3 regions of the Ferrovibrio sp. GW821-FHT12D07 genome follow, and region 2 is predicted to be linked to each of the others. Evidence: predicted binding sites of a transcription regulator. Region 2 holds the regulator's gene; each other region holds the start of a gene.

Region 1 (2,262 bases), on a different contig from region 2:
TCACACCGGCATAGTCAGGGGCGAAGAAGGCATTCACCTTCATGCCGGTCTGTTTCTGCATGTCGGCCAGGAATGGCTCCCAGATGGTCTTGAGGTTCGAGCTCGACTCCGTCGAGATGATGCCGAAGTTGATTTCCTTCAGGCCTTGAGCAAAGGCATGGCCCGGGGCCGTGGCGGCGAGGCCCAACGCCAGGGTGGCGGTGGTGGCCTTGAGCAGCATATGACGCGACATGGTCAGTCTCCTGTTGTTATCTGAAATCGTTGGTATGCAAAAAAACAGTGGCCGTCAGGCCAACGCACCCTGCATGCGCGGCAGCAGGCGGTCATCTTCCTCGACCGCATGACCAGCCTGTACGGGCAGCTCATCGCTGATTCCGGCGATCTGGCCACCCGACAGCGCACCGAAGTCGAGATCACTGTCTTCGCCATAAATGCCGCGCAGCAGCGCCGCCGTCACTGCCGAAGACGGACCGTCGAACATCACTTTTCCGTCGCGCAGCGCCACGACGCGCTTGCAGAATTTGAGAGCGAAATCCACCTGATGCAGCGATACGACGACGGTGACATCATCGCTGCGGTTGATGTCGGCCAGGGCGGCCATCACTTTGCGCGAGGATTCTGGGTCCAGCGAGGCAATCGGTTCGTCAGCCAAGATGACCTTGGCTTCCTGGACCAGGGCGCGGGCAATCGCCGCGCGCTGCTGCTGGCCACCGGACAGGGTGGAGGCACGCTGGAAGGCACATTGGGCGATACCGACGCGATCCAGCGCGGCCACAGCCTTGCGCCGCTGGTCGTCGGTGAACAGCCGGAACATGGTTCGCCACAATGGCATGCGGCCCAGATTACCGGCCAGCACGTTGGTAATCACCTGCATGCGTCCAACCAGATTGAACTGCTGGAAGACAAAGCCGATGCCGGCGCGGGTCTGACGGATGCCTGCAGCGATGCGGCCATCCTGCTGTACCATGCGGCCATTCACGGCGATCTGCGCAGTGGCCGCGCGGTCGCCCGGCATCAGGCCGGCGATATGACGCAACAGGGTCGACTTGCCCGAACCGGACGCGCCGATCAGGGCTACCATCTCGCCTAATTGAATGGTCAAATTGACGTTGTCGAGAGCACGCTTGCCCGTACGAAAGGTTTTCGATAGATGGGCGATCTCAATAGCGGCGCGCATGCGATTCCCCGTGATCCAGGTACCAGGAGCGCTGATAGCAATGCCGCATGACAGTTCGATTACGGATCGGGGACGGCGGGGTGAAATCCCGGCAGTGCCCCGCACCGGCCGGGTTACCCACAGGATGTTATCGCGCGTTGTCTAGGAAATCGCCGCATGTCGCACCGTTTCGCTCTGTATACCGCGCCGCCAGCCAACCATCCGCTGCATGGCTATGCCGCGCGCTGGCTGGGCCGCGATCCCGAAACCGGCACCAACCATCCTCCGGTTCCGGCGGCCGGCCTGCCCTTGTCCCGTCTCGCCACCCTGACCGCCGAGCCACGACTGTACGGATTCCATGGCACGCTGAAGCCACCCTTCCGCATGGCTGATGATTGCGACGAGGCCCAGCTCATCATAGCGGCGGAACGCTTTGCCGCCACGCGGGCCCCAGTACGGACCGCTCCGCTGAAAATGGCCGCCTTGGGCAGCTTCCTCGCCCTTTGCCCATCGATGCCATCACCGGAGCTGGATTCACTGGCCGCCGACTGCGTGCGCGACTTCGATCGTTTCCGCGCGCCGCTCACCGATGCTGAACTGGCGCGCCGACGCAAAAGCGGCCTGACCGAGCGGCAGGAACAGTATCTGCAGACCTGGGGATATCCTTACGTGATGGAGGAGTTCCGACTGCATTTCACGCTGACCGGACCGGTCAGTGATGCCACCGAGCGCGAAGCCCTGCTGCGGCATTTGGGGCATGCCACAGCCACGTTCACCAGCGATGACTATGTGGCCGAAGAGCTTTGCCTGTTCGTGCAACCTGCGGCCGACGCGCCCTTTCGCATCCTTGGGCGCTACGCCTTCGGCGGCTGAGAGATCAGGCCAGTTTCAGGGCGACAGCGACGATCTTGCGGTAATGCGCCAGATTGGGCGTCTTCAGTCGCGGCGTCTTGGCCGCATCGTCCCAGCGCCGCAGCATCACGGCATCCTGCGCGAAGGACTGTACGATAAAACCCGCGGCTTCGGCCTCACTGTAGATACCGCCCTGTACCTCAAGGCTGGTCTTCGAACTCTGCGACAGGCCAGACCAGTAATGTGGATCGACG
Region 2 (2,262 bases):
TGCAGCAGGCTGCACGCGTGTCGCAGCGGACCGCCTTCTTCCATCTGGGCAATCTGGTCGAGACGGACGATACCAGGGTGATTTTCACAAATCCCAAGGACGAGCGGACGCAGGGCTACATCACCGGTCGCTTCGGCTGAGCAGAGTGAGGACATAGAAAATGCCGCAACATATTGTTCAGAAATACGACGACGAGCTGAAGAAGCTGTCGACCCTCATCGTGCAGATGGGTGGCCTGGCTGAATCACAGCTTTCCGCCGCCGTCGAGGCGATCGTGAAGCGTGACAGCAATCTGGCTGCTGAGGTAGTGAAGAGCGATACTAAGATCGATGCCCTGCGCAACCAGGTTGACGATTTCGCCATCGAGTTGCTGGCCCGGCGCCAGCCGATGGCCGACGATCTGCGCATTGTGGTCTCGGCCCTGCGCATCTCGTCCGAGATCGAACGCATCGGTGACTATGCCAAGAATGTCGCCAAGCGCGCGGTGGCGCTGAACCAGGCGCCGCTGGTGCGGCCGGTGCATGCCATTCCGCGCATGGCTGCCCTGGTGCAGGCCCTGATCAAGGACACGCTGGACGCCTATATTACTGCGGACGCCGCCAAGGCCGACGCGGTCTGGGCTCGCGATGAAGAGGTGGATGAACTGTACACCAGCCTGTTCCGCGAACTGCTGACCTACATGATGGAGGATCCGCGCTCCATCACCAGCAGCACGCATCTGCTGTTCATCGCCAAGAATATCGAGCGCATCGGCGACCATGCCACCAATATCGCCGAACTGATCCACTACACGGTGACGGGCGAGATGCAGAAGGAAGACCGCCCGAAGGGCGACGATACGGCCTATGCCGTGGTGAATGCGCCGGGAGGCCAGCGATGAATATCTCCATCAAGCCGCGCGTTCTCGTGATCGAGGACGAAGCGGCGTTGCTGGCGCTGCTGCGCTACAACCTGGAAAAGGAAAATTACACCGTCGACGAAGCGATGGACGGCGAGCAGGCCTTGCTGAAGGTGGCTGAACATATGCCGGACCTAATCCTGCTCGACTGGATGCTGCCGCGTCTATCGGGGCTTGAGGTCTGCCGCCAGCTGCGCCGCGATCCCAATGCCCGCAATGTGCCGATCATCATGCTGACGGCGCGTGGCGAGGAAGCCGATCGCGTGCGCGGCCTTGACGCCGGCGCTGACGACTATATCGCCAAGCCGTTTTCACCGGGCGAACTGCTGGCCCGCATCCGTGCGGTGCTGCGCCGCATCCGGCCGGCACTGGCGGAAGAGGTGCTGACCTATGGCGGCCTGGTGATGGATATCGCCACGCACAAGGTCACCCGCAACGGCCGTGACGTGCATCTGGGCCCGACGGAATTCCGCCTGCTGCGTTATTTCCTTGAGCATCCCGGTCGCGTGCTGTCGCGCGACCAGCTTCTGGATGCGGTCTGGGGTCGCGACATCTATGTCGAGCAGCGCACGGTGGACGTCCATATCCGTCGCCTGCGCAAGGCGTTGAACGGCAATGGCGAGATGGATGTGATCCGCACGGTGCGGTCGGCCGGCTATGCGCTGGAGCTGACCTCCGCCGCCGCCATGGCCTGATTTGTCGTCAGGATAAAGAAAAAGCCGGCCATCGCGAGACGGCCGGCTTTTTCATGTCTGCATGATGCGCGTCAGCGGCGGCCGGCGATCTGCTTCTTCATCGCGGTGAACAGTGCTTCGACCTTGCCGCCATTGTTCTGGATCACGGATTCGAACTGCTGGCGCTGGGTGAAGGCCATCGACACGCCCTCCACCACTACATCGGTGACCAGCGGCTTGCCGTCCTTCTCATGGGTCTTCCACTCGACGCGGATCGGCGGGCCGTTCTGGCGGTTGATCTGCGATTCCACCACCTGTTCGCTGCCGGCAGCCTTGACGCCGTCGCGCACGTCCAGCGTCTCGCCGTTGTACTGCGACAGCAGCTGCGAATAGACCTTCACCAGGTAGTCGAGGAACAGGCCGTGATATTCCTGCTTCTGGGCGTCGGTCAGGCCGCGGTTGTAACGGCCGAGGCAGAACTGGCCGACGGCATCCAGATCGAGATGCGTGGTCATCAGAGTGCGGACCAGACCTTCGCGCTTCTCCTGGGTCAGGGAGCGGTCGCCCAGAGCCTTGAGGGTGTCGCCACCGACTTCACGGATGAACTGGTCGGGGGCTGCGGCCCGGGCCGAGGCGACAGAAATGGCCTGCAGACCGAGGAAAAGACCGGTGGCAGCGGCGATCAGGAGA
Region 3 (2,262 bases), 1.3 Mb from region 2:
CCATCCGCAGCACCCAGTCGCGCTGTCCGGTTCCGGTGGGATTCTCGACCGTCAGCACGAACCAGCGTTCGCCATACATGTCATGCGGCAGCGACAGGTTACCGGCCACGGCGCGTACGGCGGCGATCTCCGGCGGCAGCACCGCTTCGGCGCCATGAAAGACATCGGCCTGCATCAGCAGATTGACGGGATCGCCGATCTGAAGCGTCGCCGTCCTGGCGACGGCAATACCGGTCCAGCCCAGCAGGATGACAGCGGCGAGGCTAGTAAGGCGCCGGTACGAAAACATAGCCCTGACCATGCACGGTCTGGATCAGTTGCGGCGCGCGCGGATTGTCGCCCAGTTTCTTGCGCAGACGGGACACCAGCACATCCAGGCTTTCCGCCGACAGCGACACCGTATCCGAGCCCATGGCGACGACATGGTCGCGCGTGGTGAGCTTCTGCGAACGCTGCACCAGACAGGCCAGCACCTGATATTCACCGGGCGTGAGGCGGACTTCCTCGCCATCGACGCGGCGCAGGCGCTGGGTCGCCAAGTTGAGCGCCCAGTTCTCGAAGCGGATCGTCTCCGATACATCGCTGCGGCCATTGGCGGCGATGCGCCGCATCAGCGCGCCGACCCGCGCCCGCACTTCCCGCAGATTGAAAGGCTTGGCGATATAGTCGTCGGCGCCGATCTCCAGGCCGACGATGCGGTCGACCTCGTCATCCAGACGCGTGACCAGGATGATGCCGATATCGGAGCGCGCCCGCAGGCGGCGCGTCAGCGTCAGGCCATCGACGCCGGGCAACCGGATATCGAGCAGCACGATGTCGGCCGGGAAGACCCGCAGCATCGCCTCCATCTGGTCGCCTTCGGCGCAATCCTTGACCTGATAGCCGTTTTCCGAGAGCGACTGGCAGAGGATGTCGCGCACGACAGGATCGTCATCGACGATCAGGACATGGCCCACCGGTGCGGACACCTGTGGCTGCGCCATCTCACGGCCGGGACGATCCGAGTCCGCAGTCATATGTCGCGTGTCCGTCATGCCTAATGTTTCTGCCGAACTCCGGAGCCAGATCAGTATGCCCTATACACCGGCTCGAAGCTTGGCAACCGGAATGGCGGCGGTTTCCTGCCAGGGCGGCCCCACAAGCAGCCGCATTGTCACCACCTTTCCCGCACATGGTGGCCAACTCTTAACTGCCGCAGGCCCTGACTGGGGGGCAGACTGGTCTGCACCAGCTCTGACGGTGCGCCCGGTCACGGAACCTTGCGGTTTACCCGGTGTATTAAGGCCTTGGCCCGGCTGTCATCTGGGTGTAATAGAACTGTAACAATACGACTTTGCCTCGAGGTATCTCTTAAAATGGCTGTTTTCCGCGATCCGGACCCCGACCCTGATTCGCCCGCCCTAGACGCTGGCGCGCCCCCCGCTCTCCTGTCGCGCCATATCCGGGGGGCTGCGCGATGAACCCTGCCACCACACCAGGCGCGACTGAACTGCTTCTCAATCTGGCCGCCGGCGTCGCGCTCCTGCTCTGGGGCGTGCGCATGGTCCGCACCGGCATGACGCGCGCCTTCGGTGCCAGCTTGCGCCGCTATCTGGGCAGCGCCATGCGCAACCGCTTCCAGGCCTTCCTCGCCGGTATCGGCGTGACCGCGCTGCTGCAGTCCAGCACCGCGACCGCGATGATCGTGTCGTCCTTTGCCGGCCGCGGGCTGATCGTCGGCGGCGCGGCGATCGCCGTGCTGCTCGGCGCCGGCATCGGCACATCCATCACCGCACAGTATCTGTCGCTCGACCTGCACTGGCTCGGACCGCTCTGCCTGGTCTTCGGCGTCATCGGTTTCCTGTCGAGCGAAGGCGGCATGCCGCGCCATGGTGGCCGCCTTCTGATCGGGCTGGGCCTGATGCTGCTGTCGCTGGAAATGATCATCGGCGCGTCGGCGCCGCTGCGTAACTCGCCCGGCCTCGCCATCGTGATGTCGCCGCTGGAGCGTGAGCCGATCCTGGCCATCCTGCTGTTTGCCGTGATTACCTGGATCAGTCATGCGAGCCTGGCCACCGTGCTGCTGGCCGCCGCCATGGCCAAGGCCGGCACCATCGATGCCGGACTCGCCATCGCCCTCGTCGTCGGCGCCAATCTCGGCACGGCGATCTCGCCGCTGCTCGCATCCTCGGGAGAACCGCCCGCCGCACGCCGCGCCCAGCTCGCCAACCTGATCACCCGCGTGATCGCCTGCGTCGCCGTGCTGCCCTTTATTGCGCAGAT

Evidence for each region. The regulator PhoB, encoded in region 2, activates phosphate uptake and scavenging genes when phosphate is short. The targets are predictions, from matches to a motif close to TNTCATAAAACTGTCA.
Region 1: a site for PhoB is predicted at 1,226-1,241, ahead of phnC (phosphonate ABC transporter ATP-binding protein). Genes of this name have one in related genera too.
Region 3: a site for PhoB is predicted at 1,308-1,323, ahead of AC1RRE_RS01345 (Na/Pi cotransporter family protein). Genes of this name have one in related genera too.

Annotation. Positions count from the first base shown of each region.
Region 1 is NZ_JBXAQN010000002.1:537,922-540,183, forward strand. It holds gene phnD (phosphonate ABC transporter substrate-binding protein) at 1-232, opposite strand, end outside; gene phnC (phosphonate ABC transporter ATP-binding protein) at 287-1,177, opposite strand; gene AC1RRE_RS14435 (DUF1045 domain-containing protein) at 1,334-2,029, shown strand; gene AC1RRE_RS14440 (phosphonate degradation HD-domain oxygenase) at 2,034-2,262, opposite strand, start outside.
Region 2 is NZ_JBXAQN010000001.1:1,592,070-1,594,331, forward strand. It holds gene pstB (phosphate ABC transporter ATP-binding protein PstB) at 1-140, shown strand, start outside; gene phoU (phosphate signaling complex protein PhoU) at 161-880, shown strand; gene phoB (phosphate regulon transcriptional regulator PhoB) at 877-1,593, shown strand; gene AC1RRE_RS07965 (MlaC/ttg2D family ABC transporter substrate-binding protein) at 1,665-2,262, opposite strand, start outside.
Region 3 is NZ_JBXAQN010000001.1:265,973-268,234, forward strand. It holds gene AC1RRE_RS01335 (ATP-binding protein) at 1-289, opposite strand, end outside; gene AC1RRE_RS01340 (response regulator) at 264-1,016, opposite strand; gene AC1RRE_RS01345 (Na/Pi cotransporter family protein) at 1,457-2,262, shown strand, end outside.